2 regions of the Brevibacterium limosum genome follow, and region 1 is predicted to be linked to the other one. Evidence: predicted binding sites of a transcription regulator. Region 1 holds the regulator's gene; the other holds the start of a gene.
What was found. The regulator HrcA, encoded in region 1, represses chaperone genes, less so after heat shock. The targets are predictions, from matches to a motif close to TTNGCACTCGNNNNNNNCGAGTGCNAA.
Positions count from the first base shown of each region.

Region 2: the regulator HrcA is predicted to act here: its motif matches at 3,587-3,613, upstream of groES (co-chaperone GroES).

Region 1 is NZ_CP050154.1:1,861,646-1,871,560, forward strand. It holds gene GUY37_RS08245 (endonuclease/exonuclease/phosphatase family protein) at 1-76, opposite strand, end outside; gene lepA (translation elongation factor 4) at 240-2,108, shown strand; gene hemW (radical SAM family heme chaperone HemW) at 2,109-3,338, shown strand; gene GUY37_RS08260 (DUF4870 domain-containing protein) at 3,425-4,168, opposite strand; gene GUY37_RS19175 (DUF4870 domain-containing protein) at 4,235-4,594, opposite strand; gene GUY37_RS08270 (DUF3097 family protein) at 5,016-5,879, opposite strand; gene hrcA (heat-inducible transcriptional repressor HrcA) at 6,041-7,081, shown strand; gene dnaJ (molecular chaperone DnaJ) at 7,210-8,325, shown strand; gene GUY37_RS08285 (16S rRNA (uracil(1498)-N(3))-methyltransferase) at 8,322-9,092, shown strand; gene GUY37_RS08290 (PhoH family protein) at 9,193-9,915, shown strand, end outside.
Region 2 is NZ_CP050154.1:1,054,435-1,066,846, forward strand. It holds gene metG (methionine--tRNA ligase) at 1-958, shown strand, start outside; gene GUY37_RS04740 (TatD family hydrolase) at 958-1,959, shown strand; gene GUY37_RS04745 (resuscitation-promoting factor) at 2,179-3,387, shown strand; gene groES (co-chaperone GroES) at 3,767-4,060, shown strand; gene groL (chaperonin GroEL) at 4,097-5,689, shown strand; gene GUY37_RS04760 (polysaccharide pyruvyl transferase family protein) at 5,905-7,503, shown strand; gene GUY37_RS04765 (SRPBCC family protein) at 7,500-7,898, opposite strand; gene GUY37_RS04770 (ABC transporter ATP-binding protein) at 8,099-8,875, shown strand; gene GUY37_RS04775 (FtsX-like permease family protein) at 8,872-10,293, shown strand; gene GUY37_RS04780 (helix-turn-helix transcriptional regulator) at 10,315-11,196, opposite strand; gene GUY37_RS04785 (alpha/beta hydrolase) at 11,418-12,356, shown strand.

The DNA of each region.
Region 1 (9,915 bases):
GCAGCCGCTCGGCCACCGGATGACCGTCCATGGCGGGATAGCGGAGGTTGAAGCTCATGACCCGGAAATCGCTCATGACACCATCTTCCCCGATCTGTGCCGACCGGCAGAGGTCCGAACGGAGAAAGTCAGGGATGATCATGATGCGCACGCCGCGGATTCCAAGTCCGTGCGCAAGTCATGAAAGAATGGGAGATCGGGTCTGTCTGGGGACCTGGTCTGTCAAAGGAAGGGCGTTCATGTCACCTCAGGTGAATAAGGAAGCTGCACAGCGGATCTCACCGTCTGCCACCTCACCCGAGCTGATTCGCAATTTCTGCATCATCGCTCATATCGACCACGGCAAGTCGACCCTGGCCGACCGCATGCTCCAGATGACCGGTGTCGTCGAGAACCGCGATATGCGTGCCCAGTACCTCGACCGGATGGACATCGAACGCGAACGCGGAATCACCATCAAATCACAGGCCGTGCGCATGCCGTGGGAACACGAGGACACCCCGTACGCGCTCAACATGATCGACACTCCCGGCCACGTCGACTTCAGCTACGAGGTCTCGCGTTCCCTGGCCGCCTGTGAAGGTGCGCTGCTGCTCGTCGATTCGGCTCAGGGCATCGAGGCCCAGACGCTGGCGAACCTGTACCTGGCCATGGAGAACGATCTGACGATCATCCCCGTGCTCAACAAGATCGACCTGCCCGCCGCACAGCCGGAGAAGTACGCGGAAGAACTCGCCAACCTCATCGGCTGCGAACCCGAGGACTGCCTGCTCGTGTCGGGCAAGACCGGCGAAGGCGTCGAAGAGGTCCTCGACCGCATCATCACCGATATCCCCGCCCCCGTCGGCGACGCCGACGCACCGGCACGCGCGATGATCTTCGACTCCGTCTACGACACCTACCGCGGTGTGGTCACCTATGTCCGCGTCATCGACGGTTCGCTGGCCCCGCGCGAGAAGATCGAGATGATGTCGACCGGCACCACCCATGAGCTGCAGGAGATCGGTGCCTCCATGCCCGAGCCCAAGGCGACGAAGGGCCTGGGCGTCGGCGAGGTCGGCTACCTCATCACAGGGGTCAAAGACGTGCGACTGTCGAAGGTCGGTGACACCGTCACCGCCGCGGCCACCCCGGCCGATCAGCCTCTCGACGGCTATCGCGAACCCAAGCCGATGGTGTTCTCCGGACTCTTCCCGATCGACGGCTCCGACTATCCAGTGCTGCGAGACGCCCTCGACAAACTCAAACTCAATGATGCCTCCCTGGCCTACGAACCCGAGACCTCGACGGCTCTGGGCTTCGGATTCCGCTGCGGATTCCTCGGTCTGCTCCACCTCGAAGTGCTGCGTGACCGCCTGGAACGCGAGTTCGACCTCGATCTCATCTCCACCGCACCGTCGGTGATCTACGACGTGACCATGGAAGACGGCTCGGAGGCCGTGGTGACGAACCCGAGCGAATACCCCACCGGCAAGATCAGGGAAGTCCGCGAACCGATGGTTCAGGCCACCATCCTCACCCCCAGCGATTACATCGGTGCGGTGATGGAACTGTGCCAGGACCGCCGCGGCAAACTTCAGGGCATGGACTACCTGTCCTCGGACCGGGTGGAGATCCGCTACCGGCTGCCTTTGGCAGAGATCGTCTTCGACTTCTTCGACCAGCTGAAGTCCCGGACCAAGGGCTACGCCTCTCTCGACTACTCCGACGACGGTCAGGATGCCTCCGACCTCGTCAAGGTCGACATCCTGCTGCACGGCGACCAGGTCGACGCGTTCTCCGCGATCGTCCACCGTGACAAGGCGTACTCCTACGGGGTGGCGATGGCCGGGAAGCTGCGCAAGCTCATCCCGCGCCAGCAGTTCGAGGTGCCCATCCAGGCGGCCATCGGATCCCGGATCATCGCCCGTGAGACCATCCGCGCCATCCGCAAGGACGTGCTGTCGAAGTGCTACGGCGGCGACATCAGCCGTAAGCGCAAGCTGCTCGAGAAGCAGAAGGAAGGCAAGAAGCGGATGAAGATGGTCGGCACGGTCGAAGTGCCGCAGGAGGCATTCATCGCGGCCCTGTCCTCGGACGAGCCGGAGACGAAGGACAGCAAGAAGTAAGTGCCCGCACAACCGACCGGCGAGGTCCCTCCGCGCGACGGTTCCCTGCCGCCATCGGCAGGAATCGGCGCCGCCGAGCGGGGACTGAGCCTCTACGTCCACGTCCCGTACTGCCGGGTCCGCTGCGGCTACTGCGACTTCAACACCTATACCGCCGAGGACCTCGGACCGGGCGCCTCCCGGGAGGACTACCGCAGCAATCTCGCCCGTGAGCTCGACCTGTCCGTGTCCACCCTCGCCGAGGTGGGGGCAGGCGATCGTGAGGTTTCGACGATCTTCTTCGGCGGAGGCACCCCGACGCTGCTCGCAGCCGACGTGCTCGCCGGGGTGATGGACGATATCCGTTCTCGCTTCCGCCTGGCGGAGAACGTCGAAGTCACCACCGAAGCCAACCCCGACACCTTGGATCCCGCGTACATCGCGACGCTGGCCGGAGCCGGTTTCAACCGCGTCTCCATGGGCATGCAGTCGGCTGTGCCGCATGTGCTCGCGACTTTGGATCGCACGCACGATCCGAAGAAGATCCCCGAGGTGGCTCGCTGGGTCAAGGAAGCCGGCCTCGAACTCAGCCTGGACCTCATCTTCGGCACCCCGGGGGAGTCGATCGACGATTGGCGCAGATCCCTCGACGTCGCGCTGGGAAACGACGTCGACCACATTTCGGCCTATTCCCTCATCGTCGAACCGGGCACGAAGATGGGCTCGCTGGTGCGCCGCGGGCAGCTGCCCATGCCCGATGAGGACGATCTGGCCGACAAATACGAGATCGCCGACGCCGCGATCTCCGCTGCCGGTCTGCACTGGTACGAAGTGAGCAACTGGTCGACCGGTTCCGATACGCGCTGTGAGCACAATCTGGCCTATTGGCGCAATGCCGACTGGTGGGGCTTCGGCCCCGGCGCTCACTCACACGTCGGGGGAGTCCGGTTCTGGAATGCCAAACACCCACGTGCCTGGGCCGACCGGCTGTTAGCGGGGGAGTCCCCGTCGATCGGCCGTGAGGTCCTCGACGACCAGACCCGGGAGATCGAACGGATCATGCTCGCCGCCCGAATCGACCGGGAGCTGCGTCTGGATTCCCTGGCACCAGGCAGCGAGCAGGCGATCAGAACATTCGTCAGACAGGGACTGCTCGACGCCGATGGCGTGGAGGCCGGCTGGTTCCAGCCGACTCTGCAGGGACGTCTGCTGGCCGACCACATGGTCCGCGTCCTCACCGAATACGTGTGAATGAGTTTCGCCCCGCCACCCGGACCGGGCGGTGGGGCGAACTGCTCAGCGACTCTGCTGGGGTGAGACCCTCGCGGAGCGACAGATCACTTGATCCAGTTCGGAGTCATCGGGATCCGGTAGCCCTCACCTCGGTTGGCTGCCAGTCCGGCGATGATCTCGATGACGATCATGTAGATCGAGAGCACCGGCAGGAGCAGCAGGATAAGCAGTCCGATGCCGACGATGGAGAGAACCCCTCCGATCAGCCCGATGCCGAACCCGGCGATGACACCGATGATCAGCAGGTTGAGTGACTGCGCACCATGATGGCGGAGGAACGGCGACTTGTCCTTGTTGATGATGAAGAGGATGAGAGTGACGATCCAGCCGAGTCCGATGACGTAGGTGGCCGCGTGGGCGAGGTGCGACCACAGGGCCGTCGTCCGTTCGGTCTGGTCGGCTTTCCAGAACCCGACAGAGCTCGGACCATAGGCCGCATCAGGCAGTTCGGAGCCCATGGGCACACCGGCCGCAGGTGAGTGCGCGGAGGACGCTCCCTGGAATCCGTACCCGGCCTGAGGCTGACCCTGCGGAGCGTCGTAGGGCTGCTGAGGCCCGTAACCGGGCTGACTGCCATAAGCCTGCTGCGAGCCGTACCCCGGATGGCCCTGCTGAGGGTTCTGCGGCTGAGAACCGTACGCCGGGTTCGGCGGCTGGGAGCCGTACTGAGGTCGGCTTCCCTGTTGAGGCTGCTGAGTGTGCGGCTGCTGCGGGCCCGACTGCGGCGAATAGTTCGGCGGCATCGGCTGCGACTGTCCGTTGTTCGGCTGCTGCGGGTTGTCCGACATGAGAGTCCCTTCAGAGTTTGCGATCACCCCACACTAGTCCAGAGAGTGCGGGGTGACGGGGAATGGTCACTTCACGAAGTTGATGGTGAGCGGGAACTTGTAACCCTCGCCCTTGTTCGCTGCGACGGCCGCGATGATGTAGAGGACGACGTAGAAGAGCGGGACGATGAGCGCTGCATACACGAGGAGGATGCCGATACCGAATGTCACAAGTGCCAGCATGAAACCGAGGATGCCGAAGACGAAGAGGGCCCCGAAAGTGACGATCGTGTTCGTGATCAGCGCGTTGAGGCCCTGACGGGAGTGCTCCCGGACGAAGGGCGATTCGTCCTTCTTCACGAGGAACATGATGAGCGGCATGAAGCCGAAGATGATCGCGCCGAGGTGGGTCCACAGTGCCGTGGTCCGGTCGGGTTCGTGAGCCATCCAGAACTGTTCGGAACCAGGGCCGTAGGCCTGCTCGGGCAGAGAGCGGAGTCGAACATCGCCGGATTGTGCATCTGCGGCATTCCGTACCCGGGCTGAGCGCCGTAACCCGGCTGACCGCCGTAACCCGGTTGAGCGCCGTAGCCGGGTTGCGAGCCGTAGCCGGACTGGCCGCCGTAGCTCTGCGGCTGAGAGTACTGCTGGTTCTGCGGAGCGTAGGGCTGTTGTGGTCCGGAGGCCTGAGAGTAGTTCGGGGGCATCGGACGGCTGCCGGGCTGTTCGGGGGTGAACGACATGGGGATCCTTTCGACGGACGCTTGCCATTCACCCTAGCGGAGCGACTCACACCGAGGATGTCGGGAAAGCCTCACTCCTGTGACAGTTTCGGCACACGGCGACCGCGTCGGGCCACCGGAGACGCTCAGCCGACGGTGACGAAATCGATGAGCTCCTCGACCCGCCCCGACAGCGTCGGTTCGACATCGGCGATGGTGCTGACCTTCCCGAGGATGCGCACCCACCCGCGAGCGACATCCCGATGGTCGGCATGCGGCCACCCGATGCGACGCAGGATTCCCGTCTTCCAGTCCTCGCCCCGGGGGACGACCGGCCATTCGCGGATTCCGACGACATGGGGCTTCACCGCCTGCCAGATATCGACGTAGGGGTGACCGATGATGTGGACGACGTCGCGATAGCGCGGATCGGCGCGGACCGCCTCGGCGATCTTCGATTCCTTCGTCCCACTCACCAGGTGGTCGGCGAGGACACCCACCCGGTGGTCCTGGTCCGGACCGAAGGCCTCCAGCTTGTCGGCGACATCGTCGAGACCGCCCAGAGGTTCGACGACGACGCCCTCGATGCGCAGATCATCGCCCCAGATCTTCTCGACGAGTTCGGCATCGTGCTTGCCTTCGACCCAGATCCGCGATCCGCGTGCCACCCGTGCCTTGGCACCGGCCACGGCGCGAGAGCCCGAAGCGGTCCGTCCGGGCTCTCGCGCCCGCTTCTTCGGCAGCTGCACATCGACCGGCTGACCTTCGAGGAGGAACCCCGGCCCCAGCGGGAAGGCGCGCACCTTTCCGACGCGGTCCTCAAGCTTGACGACGACCCCGGCCGTGGTCTTCTCCGCACCGACGACAGCGCCGACATAGCCGCTCACGGCATCCTCGAGGACCATGCCCAGGCCGAGCTCGACCTGGCGGGACTTCTTCGGCCGGTGTGACGAGGGTGAGGAACCGGAGAGCACATCGGGGCCATAGCGATCAAAAGCATTCACGGGCAACCACCCTAGTCAAGGACGGTCCCGCATGGGCGCAGACCCGCAGGCCACCCCAGAAATGAATTCCTGGAACGAGAGGCGTAGAATTGGCACTCAGGCCCAAGGAGTGCCAAGCGCAGGCGCGGAACCGCGATCGGCCCGGCGAGACGGAGAGGAGACCCGCGATGAACGACAGCAGACGAGCACAGGTGCTGCGCGCCATCGTCGAGGACTTCGTCGCCACCAACGAACCCGTGGGATCGAAGGCGATCGTGCAGCGCCACACCCTCGGCGTCTCTCCGGCCACGATCCGCAACGATATGGCCCAGCTCGAACTGGAGGGCTATATCGCCCAGCCCCACACCTCGGCCGGCCGGATCCCGACCGACCTGGGGTACCGGATGTTCGTCGATCGCATCGACGAGTTCAAACCGCTGACCACCGCAGAACGCCGCGCGATCCTCCAGCTCATCGACGGTGACGTCGAACTCGACGAGATGCTCGACCGCACCGTCCGCGTCCTCTCCGGCCTCACCCGCCAGGTGGCCCTCATCCAGTACCCGACGGTGTCACGGGCCCGCATCAAACACATCGAGATCGTCGGTCTCGGTCCCGGCCGGATCCTCGTCGTCCTCATCACCGATGCCGGACAGGTCGAACAGAAGACCGTGATCACCCCGACCCCGGTCGACGAAGACGCCGTGCGCGGGCTGCGCGATCAGATCAACGCCGAGTTCGCCGGGCGCACACTCGCCCAGATCTTCGGATCGACCTCCGCCGCCGAGGCGGCCGCCCCCGAACCGAGTGAGGCGGCTGCTCGTGACGACTCCGGACTCAAGCAGGTCCGCGCCGCCGTCGTCGACCTCGTGGCCGCGACCCGTGAAGAGCGCATCATCATGGCCGGCACTGCGAATCTCGCCCGCTCCGGGAGCGAATTCGGAGAGAAGATGGCCCCGATCCTCGAAGCCTTCGAGGAGCAGGTGGTCCTGCTCAGGCTGCTCACCTCGATGGCCGAAGACCACGAGGAGATCAGCGTGCGCATCGGGCGTGAGAATACTCACGAATCGTTCAGCTCGACTTCCGTCGTCGCCGCCGAATATGGTCATGACGCGGGTTCCTCGGCCAGACTGGCAGTGCTCGGCCCGACCCGAATGGACTATCCGACGACGATCTCGGCAGTCCGTGCCGTCGCGAAATACGTGTCCTCGATCCTGGATCGAGGGTAGGGCCCGAAGTGACGACGACCAGAGGCGCCCGGAGCCGGGCAGCACAACATCGGTGAGGACCGCGCAGCAGCGCAGCCGCCACCACCACGAACAGAGAACACCACTACGTCAGGGAGAGAGAAGTTTCTGTGGCCGATCACTATGAAACACTCGGAGTGTCCAAAGATGCTTCCGCGGCTGAGATCAAGGCGTCGTACCGGAAGCTGGCACGCAAGTACCACCCGGACGTCAATCCAGGTCACGAAGACGAATTCAAAGCCATCTCACTGGCTTACGATGTGCTCTCCGATCCGGACAAGCGCCGCAACTACGATATGGGCGGCGGCGAGAACGGCCAGGGCTTCCCCGCCGGCGGCGGATTCGGCGGATTCGGCGACATCTTCGAAACCTTCTTCGGCGGTGGCGGCGGCCAGGCCGGGGGCCCGATCCCGCGCACACAGCGTGGCAAGGACGCCCTCGTCGGCGTCAACATCGACCTGAAGACCGCAGCCTTCGGCGGCACCGTCGACCTCGATGTGACCACCGCGGTCGTCTGCGACACCTGTTCCGGTGCCGGCACTCAGGAGGGCACCAAGATCGAGACCTGCTCACTGTGCCACGGTGCCGGCAGCGTCCAGCGCATGACCCGGACCCTGCTGGGACAGATGGTCACGAACCAGACCTGCAACTCCTGCCACGGCTTCGGCACCGTCATCCCGAACCCCTGCCTCAACTGCCAGGGCGACGGACGTGTGCGCAAGCAGCGGACCATGAAGATCCGCATCCCCGCCGGCGTCTCCGACGGCACCCGCATCCAGCTGTCCAGCCAGGGCGAGGTCGGCCCCGGCGGCGGACCCGCCGGTGACCTCTTCGTCGAGGTCATGGTCACCCGCCACGAGGTCTTCCAGCGCGACGGCGACAACCTCCGCGCCGCCGTCTCGGTGCCGATGACCGCCGCGACTCTGGGCGCGACCATCCCGTTCGAGACCTTCGACGGCACCCAGGACCTCAACATCGCCTCCGGCACCCAGTCCGGCACCGTCGTCAAACTCTCCGGACTCGGTGCCGCCCGTCTGCGTTCGGAGACCCGCGGGGACCTGCTCATCACCATCGATGTCCTCACCCCGGACAAACTCGACGACGACCAGCGGGAACTGCTCGAGAAGCTCGCCCAGCTGCGCGGAGAGGAGACACCGCGCGCCCAGATATCGACCGAGAACCGGGGAATGTTCTCCCGCATGCGTGAGAGGTTCGCCGGTCGGTGAGTCGTCCCGTCTTCCGCTCCGCCACGGCCGCCGAGGCTGCCGTCGGTTCCGCACTCACCCTCGGTGAGGACGTGGCCGGGCACGCGGTGCGGGTGCGTCGGATCGGTCCCGGCGAGGAGATCGACATCGTCGACGGCGCAGGCACACGGGCCCGCGGAACCGTCACGGCCGCCTCGCCGAATGAGGTGACGATCGACGTCACCGCGGTGACGAACGAGGACAGCACGGGTCCGCGCCTCGTCCTCGTCCAGGCACTGGCGAAGGGCGACCGGGACCTGCAGGCCATCGAGACGGCCACGGAGATCGGCGTCGACGAGGTCATTCCCTGGGCCGCCGAACGCTCGATCGCGGACTGGCCGGCCAAGAAGCGGGAGAGGATGGCCGCAAAATGGGAGAACCTCTTGGCTGCGGCCTCCCTCCAGGCCAGACGTTCACGGTTCCCGGTCCTCCACGATCTCGTCCGCGGATCCTCCCTGGCCCAGACCGTCGGCGACACCGATGCCGTCTTCGTCCTCCACGAGACCGCGCAGCGCAGACTCTCCGACGCCCTGGCCGACCTGGCCGACCTGGCCGCAGGTGACCCCGCCCAGCTGCCGGCACGCATCGTCTTCGTCGTCGGACCCGAAGGCGGCATCAGCGACGGAGAACTCGACGCCCTGACCGGTCGCGGAGCGCTGCCGGTGTGCCTCGGTCCGACGATCCTGCGCTCATCATCGGCGGGATCGGCGGGTCTGGTCCTGGCCCAGAATTCATTGGGCCGTTGGTGAGGCGTCGGACTAGGATGGAAGCACATTCAGGCGCCGCCGGTGACGGTGCGCTCACTCGCAAAGGAACATTCTGGACATCACCCCACCCAATTCGAACCCCATGAACCCCACCGACCCGGACACCGCACACAACGACGGTGCCGTTGAGAATGACACCGCGACGGACACACGCGGCTCCGCACGCGACACCGTGCGCCTCGTCATCCCCGACTCCATCGACCTCGTCGCCTTCTTCGGCCCCGGAGAGTCGAACCTGCGCGCTCTGGAGAAGACCTTCGACGACCTCGACATCCACGTCAGGGCCAACCAGGTCCAGGTCACCGGCGACCCGAAACGCGTCGAAGCTTTCGTCAGCGTCATCGGGGAACTCAAGAAGCTCTACACCGCCGGCCATCGCATCAACGAAGAGACGATCGACCGGGTCGCGACATTCTCCTCCGAAGGCGCGGCCGCCTCGACGGTGCTGGGCACGAACATCCTCTCCACCAGGGGCAAGTCGATCCGTCCGAAGACGATGGGCCAGCACGACTACGTCAAGGCCATCCGCAATCACACGATCACCTTCGGCATCGGCCCGGCCGGAACCGGCAAGACCTACCTGGCGATGGCCATGGCCGTCAACGCCCTCCAGCACAAAGAGGTCTCGCGGATCATCCTCACCCGGCCCGCCGTCGAAGCCGGGGAATCGCTGGGCTACCTGCCGGGCACTCTCAACGACAAGATCGACCCGTACGTGCGTCCGCTCTACGACGCCCTGCACGACATGGTCGATCCCGAGTCGATCCCGCTGCTCATCGAGACCGGCACGATCGAGGTCGCTCCC
Region 2 (12,412 bases), 810 kb from region 1:
CGACGTCCACATCATCGGCAAGGACATCATCCGCTTCCACTCGGTCTACTGGCCCGCGTTCCTCATGAGCGCCGGCATCGAGCTGCCGAGGCGCGTCCACGCCCACGGATTCCTCTTCAACGCCGGTGAGAAGATGTCGAAGTCCGTCGGCAACGTCGTCGACCCGCTCGACCTCGTCGACGCCTTCGGCCTGGACACCCTGCGCTTCTTCCTCTTCCGCGAGTTCTCCTACGGCCACGACGGCTCGTACACGAAGGACTCGATCATCACCCGGAAGAACTCCGACCTCGCCAACGAATACGGCAACCTCGCCCAGCGTTCGCTGTCGATGATCCAGAAGAACTGCGACGCCCAGGTTCCGCAGCCCGGCGTTCTCACCGAGGCGGACGAGAAGCTCCTCGCCCTCGCCCGTGCCGTGCCCGACACCGCCCGGCGCCACGTCGACACCCAGGCCCTCCACCTCTATGTCGAGGCCTGCTGGAAGGTGCTCTCGGAGGCCAACCGCTACTTCTCCGCGCAGGAGCCGTGGAAGCTGAAGAAGACCGATCCCGACCGCATGGCCACCGTGCTGTGGGTGACGATCGAGGTCGTGCGCATCATCTCCATCCTCATCCAGCCGGTCATGCCCGGATCCGCGGGCAAGATCCTCGACCTCCTCGGTGTGCCCGCCGGCGTCGGTGAGGCCGGTGCGAAGGTCCTGCCGACCGCCGTCGATTCCGGGTCCGGCGCCGAGGCGATGGGAGCCGTGTCCGCGAGTGCGGCCATCGGCGTCGCCGCCGGTGCCGCCTACGCGTCGGCCGCCCTGGCGCCGAACGTCGCCGAGGCCGCTGCCGACGGCATCGCCGCCGCCGAGGCCGATCCCCGGTCTTTCGCGGCCGTCGAATTCCCGCTCGAGCCGGGCACACCCCTGCCGAAGCCCGAACCCGTGTTCCCGAAGTTCGTGGAGGAGACCGAATAATGGCCTCGCGCGCCGCCGGAACCTATCCACCGGTGCCCGAACCGCTCGCTCACCCCATCGTCGACACCCACACCCACCTCGACATCTGCACGGGTGTGCGGCTGCCGCTGGGTGCCGGTGAACCCGAACCCGAAGTGACCCCGGACGCGGACGAAGAGTTCCCGTCGCTGGATCTCTTCCATGACACCGCCGCCGAGGCGGGGGTCCGTCGCATCGTCCAGATCGGCTGTGACCTTCCGGCAGCCCGGTGGACGACCGAGCTCGTGGCTTCCCAATATTCACGCACCCCCGCCGAGGCGGCCACAGAAGTGGGATCCCTCGCCGAGGCGGACGGCCACCGCACCGTGCCCACTCCTCCTGCTGAGGGACGGACCTGGATGATCGGCGGGGTCGCCCTCCACCCGAACGAAGCCCCGCGGCTGGCCGAGAGGGGCCTGCTCGACGACGCGCTCACCGAGATCGAATCGCTCGTGTCCTCGCACGAGCGCATGCGCGTGGTGGGGGAGACCGGACTCGATTACTTCCGCACAGGAGAAGAGGGCGTCGCCGAACAGCAGCGTTCCTTCCGTGCCCATATCGAGATCGCCAAGCGCACCGGACGCGCCCTGCAGATCCACGACCGGGAGGCACACGCGGATGTGCTGCGCATCCTCAAGGAGGAAGGCGCCCCCGAGGTCACGATCTTCCACTGCTACTCCGGTGACGAGGCGATGGCCCGCGAATGTGCGGCCGAGGGCTATTACATGTCGTTTGCCGGCAACCTCACGTTCAAGAACGCCGACGAGCTGCGGCGGGCGGCGGCTTCCGCTCCGCTGGAGCTGCTGCTGACGGAGACCGATGCACCCTTCCTCACCCCGCACCCACATCGCGGGAAGCCGGGAGGTCCCTATCTCACCGCGATCACGGCGCGGAAACTCGCCGACGTGCGCGGGATGAGCGAAGAAGATCTCTGCGCTGCCGTGTGGAACAACGCGGAGCGTGCCTTCGACAGCTGGGACTGAGCAGGGTTCAGTCCTTCGTTCTGTGAGCGAGGTAACGGGACGCAGGGCCGCCTCGGCGAGGAAATATCACGGTCGGGAATGCCCCGGAAACAAGGGGGAACTCCAGGTCAGACGCGCCCTCAGGAAACTCACACCGTTACATTTCCGTGATATTTTGCGGAGCGTGTAACGAATCGGTTACAGTGAACAGGTCGATAAACTCTGCTCAGGGATATTTTTGTGATTGATTTTCTGAAGAACCGCAAGGTTCAGATCGCTGCACAGGCGGTCGTGATCACCGGACTCGTCGGTGGCACGGGCGCTGTCGTGACCATGAACAAGCCTGTGACCTTGGAGGTCAACGGACAGGCCGAGGAGATCCGGACCTTCGGTGGAACCGTCGGGGACATCCTCGACAGCCACGAAATCGATGTCGATAAGCGCGACCACGTCAAGCCCGGTGTGGGCACCAAGGTCGACCGTGACATGACGATCACCGTCAACACGGCGAAGAAGGTCGCGCTGTCCGTCGATGGCAAGGATACGAACGAATGGACCAACGCGAACACCGTGGGTCAGGCTCTGGCCGACCTCGGCGTGGACGCGAAGGGCGCCGACCTCAACGCAAAGGCCAGTCAGCGGCTGAAGGACGAGGGCAATGACATCGACGTGACCACGTCGAAGGACCTCACCGTCGTCGCCGACGGCAAGGACCACAAGGTCTCGGCCGCTGTCGGCACCGCGAAGGAAGCGCTCAAGGACACGGGCGTCAAGCTCGACAAGGACGACTTCCTGTCCGTGCCGATGTCCGCCGAGGTCTCCGACGGCCAGGTGCTGACCGTCAACCGCGTGAAGAACGACACCGTCAAGGACAAGCAGGCCATCAAAGCCGAGGTCGAGACCAAGAAGTCCGATTCCCTCTTTGAGGGCGAGACCAAGGTCGAGGCCGAAGGCAAGGACGGCCAGAAGCAGGTCACCTACAAGGTCAAGACGATCAACGGCGAAGAGGTCAAGAAGGAGAAGAAGGACGAGAAGGTCCTCTCCGAACCCAAGGCCAAGGTCGTCGTCCAGGGCACCAAGCAGAAGGAAGAACCGGCTGACACCGGCGGCTCCGATTCCGGTGACTCCGGTGACTCCGGTTCGGGCGACTCCGGTGACTCGAGCACCGGCGGCGGCTCCGGCTCCAGCGGCGGCTCGATGAGCACCCAGGAGATCAAGGACATGCTCGGCGGACCCGGTTCCAAGTGGTACCAGGTCGTACAGTGCGAGTCGAACTTCGACCCCAAGGCCTCGAACGGCACGCACTTCGGTCTGTTCCAGTTCCTTCCGCAGACCTGGCACTCCATGGGAGGCAGCGGCAACCCGTCCGACGCCAGCCCGCAGGAGCAGTTCCAGCGTGCGAAGAAGCTCCAGGCCGAGGCCGGCTGGGGCCAGTGGACCTGCGCCTGATCAGCTGCCGCTTCTGGGGCACCGGATCGGCAAGCGCCGGTCGGTCGCCTGACCGGCAACGAGCTCTGGCCGCCATTGACAACCGATATCGACAACTGAGCTGAGGCGGTCAGCAAGGAGCGTGGGCCCCGAGGATCTCTCCTCGGGGCCCACGCTTTTTGCCCCCAGTCTGAACTTTCGCCCAGAGCATGACGAATTGCTGGCACTCAAGTTGACCGAGTGCTAAGAGCGTTCTAGAGTCGAATTAGCACTAGCACTCATTGAGTGCCAGTTTCATGAGACGGTCGAATCGCTCGGCACCCGCGACGACGAGAGGTTCATGGCAGAAGCCGCCGTCTGACTCGATGAAATAGAACCCAGCGAAGGGAGAGGGCCCGATATGTCGGTCTCCATCAAGCCACTCGAAGATCGGATTGTCATCCGTCAGGTCGAAGCAGAACAGACTACCGCCAGTGGTCTGGTCATTCCCGAAACCGCCAAGGAGAAGCCTCAGGAAGGCGAAGTTGTCGCAGTCGGCCCGGGCCGCGTTGCTGACAACGGAAACCGCGTGCCGGTCGACGTCGCCGTCGGCGACAAGGTCATCTACTCCAAGTACGGAGGCACCGAAGTCAAGTACGCAGGCGAAGAGTTCCTCGTGCTCTCGGCTCGCGACGTGCTCGCAGTCATCGGCTGAATCCCCTGAACGACTACTTCACTGACAGGAGGACGAATGCCTAAATCATTGGAATTCAACGACGAAGCTCGTCGTGCACTCGAAAAGGGTGTCAACACACTGGCTGACACCGTCAAGGTGACGCTGGGACCGAAGGGTCGCAACGTCGTGCTCGACAAGAAGTGGGGCGCTCCCACGATCACGAACGATGGTGTGACCATCGCCCGTGAGGTCGAGGTCGACGATCCGTACGAGAACCTCGGCGCACAGCTGGCCAAGGAAGTCGCCACCAAGACCAACGACATCGCCGGTGACGGAACCACCACCGCGACCGTTCTCGCTCAGGCCTTCGTCAACGAAGGACTGCGCAACGTCGCCGCAGGTGCCGCACCCGGTCAGCTCAAGCGCGGCATCGAGACCGCCGTCGAGGCCGTCTCGGAGCAGCTGGGCACCATCGCCCGCGATGTCGCCGACTCCTCGGAGATCGCGCACGTCGCGGGACTGTCCGCCCAGTCGGAAGAGATCGGCAAACTCATCGCCGATGCCTTCGACAAGGTCGGCAAGGACGGCGTCATCACGATCGACGAGTCCCAGGCCGCATCGGTCGAGCTCGAGATCACCGAAGGAATGCAGTTCGACAAGGGCTTCCTGTCGCCGCACTTCGTGACCGATGCCGATCGTCAGGAGGCTGTGCTCTCCGACGCTCTCATCCTCATCAACCAGGGCAAGATCTCCAACATCCAGGAGCTCCTGCCCGTCCTCGAGAAGGTGCAGCAGGCCGGCAAGCCGCTGTTCATCATCGCCGAGGACATCGAGGGTGAAGCTCTGTCGACCCTGGTCGTCAACAAGCTGCGCGGAATCATCAACGTCGCCGCCGTCAAGGCTCCCGGCTTCGGTGACCGCCGCAAGGCCATCCTCGAAGACCTCGCTGTCCTCACCGGCGGCCAGGTCGTCACCCCGGACATGGGCATGAAGCTCGACCAGGTCACCCTGGAGGAGCTCGGCAACGCCCGCACCATCACCGTCACCAAGGACAACACCACCATCATCGATGGTGCAGGTGCCGATGATGCTGTGGCCGGTCGTGTCGCCCAGATCCGTGCCGAGGTCGAGAACACCGATTCCGACTGGGACCGCGAGAAGCTGCAGGAGCGCTTGGCCAAGCTCTCCGGCGGAGTCGCAGTCATCAAGGTCGGCGCCGCCACCGAGGTGGAGCTCAAGGAGCGCAAGCACCGCGTCGAAGACGCCGTGTCCGCTACTCGTGCCGCCATCGAAGAGGGCGTCGTCGCCGGTGGCGGATCGGCTCTGATCCACGCCGCGAAGGTCCTCGACGGCAACGACCTCGGTCTGTCCGGTGACGCACTCACCGGCGCCGACATCGTCAAGCGCGGAGTCGTCCAGCCGCTGCGCTGGATCGCCGAGAACGCAGGCCAGGACGGTTACGTCGTCGTCGCCAAGGTGACCGACCTCGAGTCGGGCCAGGGCTACAACGCCGCAATCGGTGACTACGGCGACCTCATCGGGGCCGGAATCATCGATCCCGTCAAGGTCACCCGCTCGGCACTGCGCAATGCCGCTTCGATCGCCGCCCTGGTTCTCACCACCGAGACCCTGGTCGTCGAGAAGAAGGAAGAGGAGGACGAGGACTGAGCTATCCGCTCGGACTGAGTCACCTCTGACCCACACCAGTGGCCCGGAACATGAAGTTCCGGGCCACTCGTGCATTCACCCTCACCGAGGCGGCCGTCCATTCAGGTCGACTGTTCACCCGGTCGTCGTGCGACATTCACCTCCGTGAGACCTGTCGTGACTAGATTGTCGCGGAGGCCGCCAGCAGGGGCGTCACTCGCGGATCCTAGGGAGATATGAAACGCATAACGATGATCGGCGATGTCGGTTGGAGTCGGTTCTACCACCTCGGCGATGAGGCGATGACCGAACTGGCCATCGATGCGCTGCGTGCGCGCACCGACATCGAGATCACCCTCATCGCCGGAGAGCCGGACTACGCGGCCGAGATGTACGGGGTCGATGCCATCCCGCGCATCGGCTTCAAACGTGACCGTGAGCCGAACATCGCGCGGATGGAGAAGGTGCTCGAACACGTCGAGACCAAAGGGGGCCGAAGCTCTCTCAGAGCAGGGGACCCGGCCCTGAAAGTCATCGATGCCGTGCGCGCGTCCGACGCGGTGCTCATCGCCGGCGGCGGGAATCTCAACTCGATGTTCGCCCATCACATCTATGAACGGGTGACTCTGGGGCGGATCGCGCAGCTGTTGGGCAAGCCCTATGCTCTGACGAGCCAGACTCTGGGGCCGCTGATCTATGACGAGGACCGCAAGCTCGTCTACGAGTTCTTGGCCGACGCCGAGTTCGTCGGCAGTCGGGAAAGCTATACGACGACGTTCGCCAAGCAGGTCGGGGGCAAACGTGCCGTTGTGTGCAGGCAGGTCGATGACGCGTTCTCACTCGAATCCCGCGAAGAAGACCGCCGCGCTGTCGACGATCTGACCGCAGAGCCGTTCATCCTGGCCAGCTTCGCCGAGAAGGCGTCGTCACCGGTGCTCTCCGACAGTGCCTATCACGCGCACCTCGTCGACATCACCCGACGTCTCACCGACGAGACCGGGCTCAATGTGCTGCTGGTTCCCCACGGCGGCGCACTGTCGCCCGCTGCGCCGACACGAGACCAGCTCACCAATGATCAGATTGCGACCGAGGTCGGTCGGGAGTCCGTCAGACCGACCCGGATGCTCACCGCTCGTGAACTCATCGCCCTGACTGAGAGGGCTGAATTCGTCATCGGCACCCGCTACCACGCGGGAATCTTCGCCGGTGCCGCCGCAGTGCCGTTCATCTCTCTTGTGCCCAACCTCTACTCGTCCATCCGAATGCGCGGAGCAGCCGAGAACGTCGGAATGGAACAGTTCGTTCTCCCGGTGGACTCCATCGATGATGTCGTCGCGACAGGAGTCGGGGTGGCCGAAAATCGCCAGGTCATCGCCGATGCGCTGCAAGACAGCGCCGCCCAGCGTCGCGCCGAGCATGGGGACTGGTGGGACTTCGTCGTGGCCCACACTGTCGGTGACGGCTCGGGGGAGAAGCCCAGTGCCTCATCCGTTCCAGCTCCCGGGTTCTTCCACGCCGAGGAACTGGAGAACCGATTCGACTCCGCACCGAGCGCGAATCGTGCGCGGCTGACATCGATCGAAGAGTATGGCCTGCTGCTGGCCAAGCGCGATCGTCAGCTGGCGGTGGCGAAGAAACAAGCGCAGGAAGCGACGAGAGAACTGCAGGCATGCAATGCCAAGCTTGAGAAGCAGGAGAACATGCGCTCGGTCCGGGCTGCTCGCACGGTTCGTGGCTGGAGGCGGTCTCTCGAACGCCGTGTGCGACGCGTTGCAAAGAGCACAGTCCGCCGCTTCGACGAGGTGTCGCCGAGGTCTGTCCCCAAGGCGAACTAGTCGGCCTCGCACTGTTTGCGAAGTCGAGCAAGGTCGGCTCGGACCATGTCCGCGTCCCGAGCGAACTCGGCCTCATCGACCCCTGGCAGACGGAACAGGGTGAAGACCACCTCGGCGCCGGTGCCGTTGGCGAGCACGCGCAGCGGATTGTGCACGACCGTGCCGTCGGGGAAGATCACGTCGTGATCGAGGATGCCGAGGTCGGTGTGCGGACCGAAGCGGACCTCGACCTCACCCCTCGGGGAGTCCGTGATCCAACGGCCGTCCTCTTCCCGGATGCCCGCGCTCAGACCCGCCGCCCACCTCGGAAGGTTCGCGGGGTTCCCGGCGAAGGCAGCCACCTCGGCGGGGGAGGCGGCGACGGACATCGAGAGGTGGAGCGCGTCACGAGTCATCTCCCCAGTGGACCACAGCGTGGGCCGCAGCAATAGAGGCAGCCGGACCCGGACGGGCTGCGCAAGCAGGCGGAGAGGAGCTCTCACCGCTCCAGTCGCACAGCTGGCTCTCACCTACTGGCCAGTCGCTTTTCATGTTTCTGAGCGTTGATTCTAGTTAGTCTGGAAACGACAGCTTGCACCGACGCATGAGGGAATCTATGACCACCGGCCCGACGATGCCCATCGCCCGACTCCGCGACGTTTCGAAGGTCTTCGATCCGAAAGGTGCCGCGGTCACGGCCCTCAGCGGAGTCAGCCTCGACATCGCACCGGCTCGGCTGACCGCGGTGATGGGACCCTCGGGCTCGGGGAAATCCACTCTCATGCACGTCCTCGCCGGCCTCGATCGTCCCACCTCTGGCTCAGTCCACCTCGGCGAGGAGGAGATCACGAAGCTGCGCGACGACGACCTCACCGCCCTGCGACGACGCCGGATCGGATTCGTCTTCCAAGCGTTCAACCTCGTGCCCACGCTGACCGTCAAAGAGAACATCCGGCTGCCGTTCGAACTCGACGACCGCCGACCCGACGCCGACGAACGCGCCTGGATCGCCACGGTCGTCCGCCGCCTGGGGCTGGAGGACCGGCTCAAGCACCGGCCTCATGAGCTCTCCGGCGGACAGCAGCAGCGCACGGCCATCGCCCGGGCGCTCGCGACCCGCCCCGACATCCTCTTCGCCGACGAGCCGACAGGCAACCTCGATGCGAAGTCCGGTCGCGAAGTCATGGCGATCATGGTCGAGGCCGTCCGCGACTTCGGCCAATCGATCGTGCTCGTCACCCACGACCCGATCGTCGCCGCCCATGCCGACCGCGTCATCTTCATCGCCGACGGCACCCCGGTGACGGAACTGAACGATGCCATCAGCGCCGAGGCGATCGCCGCGACCATGCTCGACATCGACGAACGTGCCGAATCCGCGGTGAGCCGATGAACCCGCTGCGCGAAATCCGGACCAATCCGCGGCAGTTCTTCCCCAGCGTCCTCGTAGTCTTCATCGCCTCCCTCTTCGGCACCGCGATCATGCAGGGCATCGCGATACTGACCGCGTGGCTGTCCTCGGCGAAGATCGTCGCCGAATCCGACACCGCGCAGAGCCTGCTGTCGATGGACGGGTTCACCTTCTTCCTCATCGCCCTCTTCGTCTCCGCGCTCGTCATCGCGAACACATTCTCGATCATCATCGCCGGCCGCAGCCGCCAGCTCGCCCTGCTGCGCCTCATCGGGGCGTCGTCGAAACGGCTGCGCAGGGCCGTCTCGGTGGAGGGGCTGATCATCTCCGTCCCCGCCGCGGTGCTCGCATTCGCAGCGTCGACCGGGCTGGCGAAAGCGGCCCAGAGTTACCTGGGCAACGCCATCACCGAGGAGGTCGCTCTCCTCACCCCGACCATGGCCGTTCCCGCGCTCGCCACCATCATCGTGACCTGGCTGTCGGCGTACTTGGGCGCGCGCCGCATCACGGGGATCTCTCCGATCGAGGCGACCTCGCAGGCGGTCGAAAGCCGCCCCGAGGATGTCCGTGCCTCACTCGGGGGACTCACGGCCTCGCTGATTCTGCTGTCCATGGGCCTGACGTTCCTCGTCAATTCCGTGATCGGAGCCGCCGACCATCGAATCAGCCTGATGAGCGTGGTGCTCACTGCGTTCGGGTCGAGTCTGACGTTCCTCGGTGTCGTCATCGGTCATCCGTGGATCCTGCCTCCGGTGCAGGCGGCGATCGGCTGGCTGGTCGGACGCACCGCGGTGTCCCGGCTGGCCGCATCGACGATCGCCCGCCATCCCACCCGGAACGCGCGCACGGTCATCGGGCTCGTCATCGGCATCACGCTCATCGTCATGTTCGCCACCGCCATGACCACCTTCCGCGATCAGCTGCTGCGGTATGCGCGCTCCCTCGGTGAAGAGGGGTGGGGCGGTCTCGAGGACGCGCTGGCCACCGTCATCGACAAGTCGATGCTGTTCGCCTTCGCCCTCATCCTCTTCTCCGTGATCATCGCCGTCATCGGCGTCGCGAACACGCTCATGCTCTCCGTGCGGCAGCGCACTCAGGAGATCGGCCTGCTCATGGCACTGGGCCAAACCCCGAAGCGCGTGCGGCGGATGATCACGGCCGAAGGCCTGCAGCTGAGCCTGACCGCCTGCGTAGTGGCGGTTCCGCTGGGCATCGGCTTCGGCTGGGTCGGCGCGCTGACTCTGTTGTCGCCCCTGCTCGGCCTCTTCGCCCCGAGCGTGCCCTGGGCGGTCGTCCTCGCCGTCATCGTCGGTACCCTCGTCGCCGTGTTCGCCGCCAGCCGCGAACCCGCCCGAGCGGCGACGTCAATCAGCCCCGTCCGGGCGCTCGAAGCCGTGTGAGGGGCGGCCGACGGCTGACGATTACTGCGAGGCGACTTTCTCCGTCGCCGCCCAGGTCGCCAGCAGCTGCAGCTTCTCCGAAGTCGGCGATTCAGGCTCGGCGACATAGGTCGACAATGTGACGGACGGGGAAGAGACAAGAGTGAGCTCTTCGAATCCGAGGTCGAGCTCGCCGACCTCGTGATGGTGAAGCGTCTTGGCGCCTGTGCGGTGGATGCCGACATCGTGGGCGGCCCAGCGTGCGCTGAAGTCCGTACTTCTCGTGGATAACTCGCCGATGAGCTGGGTCAGCTGCCTGTTGTGCGGAGTCTTACCGGCCTGGGCCCGCAGCATGCGCACGCAAGTGCCGGCTGCCTCGTCGATGTCGCCGAAGAAAGTGTCGGCTGCGGGATCGAGGAAGACGAATGCGGCCATGTTCGGCGGGGCGGAGTCGGACCTCTTCGTGGGGCTGACAAAGACGACGTCGAAGAGGGCACGGCCGAGGGTATTCGCCGCGACGATATCGAGCTGTTGATTCAGCGCGACCACCGGTGACGCCTTCATCGAATCGATGAGCAGCTGCACCTGCTGGGGCACGGACGCTGCGGACCTCGGTTGTCGACGAGCTCGCGAGGGCCGATGGGACGTACGCGCCAGGTCATAGAGGTAGGCGGTCTCGTCGTCACCCAGCTGCAGCGTCCGGGCGAGGGCGCCGAGGATCTCGTCCGAGACGCCGCTCAGGTCGCCCTTCTCGATCCGCGTGTAGTAGTCCACGGAAACTCCGGACAGCATCGCAACCTCTTCTCGCCGCAGACCGGGGACACGTCGCACACCGCTGCCGGTGGGCAGGCCGACCATGTCCGGGGTGATCTTCGCCCGACGGGTGGTGAGGAAATCCCGTACTCTCTCGTCTTTCGCGCTCATACCACCATGCTAAGGACCGTCATCGAGTGGAGCCAGGTTCTCTGAGAACCTCCGAGCGGGCGGCGCCCGATGAGAGAAGGGTCTGTGCCCGATGGGCGAAGGGGGTTCTGACAGAACCTACCGCGAACCGGCAGACCGGAGAAGTATGGATGGTGTCGAAGGGAACGGAGACCGATCCGATCTCTCGACGAACAAGACCACGACCGAGTGAGGAGGAGTCGATGACTGAAGGAACAGAGCGCGTGAGCTTTCGTTCTCCGGGCATGGCCTGGGACCTGGCAGGCGTCATTCACCGACCCAAGGGATTCGACCCGGACGGGTCGTATCCGGCGATTGTCGCCGTGCATCCCATCGGCAGCTGCAAGGAGCAGACGGCCGGGAATGTGTACGCGAAGGCTCAGGCCGAGGCCGGATATGTGGTGCTGGCCTTTGACGCCAGCTACCAGGGAGAGAGTGGTGGACAGCCGCGACTCGTCGAGGATCCCGCGCAGCGCGTCGAAGACATCAAGGTGGCGATCGATCACCTCGTCACACTTCCCTACGTCGATGCCGACCGGATCGGAGGAATCGGAGTGTGCGGCGGTGGCGGGTATGTCATCAGCGCGACCATGACCGATCGCCGCATCAAGGCCGTCACCTCCATCACCGGGGTGAACTTCGGCCGGCTCAGCCGTGAGGCATTCAGCCAGTACGACCCGATCGCTGCTTTGGAGCAGATGGCTGCGCAGCGCACCGCCGAGGCCCGCGGTGAGAAGGCACGTGTCGATGACTACCTGCCCGAATCCGTCGAGGCAGGAAAGCAGGCAGGCGTCGACGACATCGACATGCTCGAGGCCACCGACTACTACAAGACTGACCGCGGTCAGGCACCCGGCGGTGCCACAAGTGCTGCGTTCTCGCGGCGTTCGGCAGCGGTCGGCTGGGATGCGTTCTTCGATGCCGAGCAGCTGCTCACCCAGCCGTTGCTCGTCGTCATCGGTGAAAAGCCCGGCGGGTTCGGGGCGTACCGCGATGGTCAGGAGATCTACGGCCGCGCAGCGTCGAAGGACAAACAGCTTCTTGTTCTGCCGGACACCTCCCACTACGACCTCTACGACCATCCCGAGCCCACAGACAAGGCCATCGAAGCCGCGACCGCATTCTTCGGCTCGCACCTGTGACTGCTGCGCCTACCGAGACACAAGACCACAACGCAGATCGACCTCAGGAGAAGATT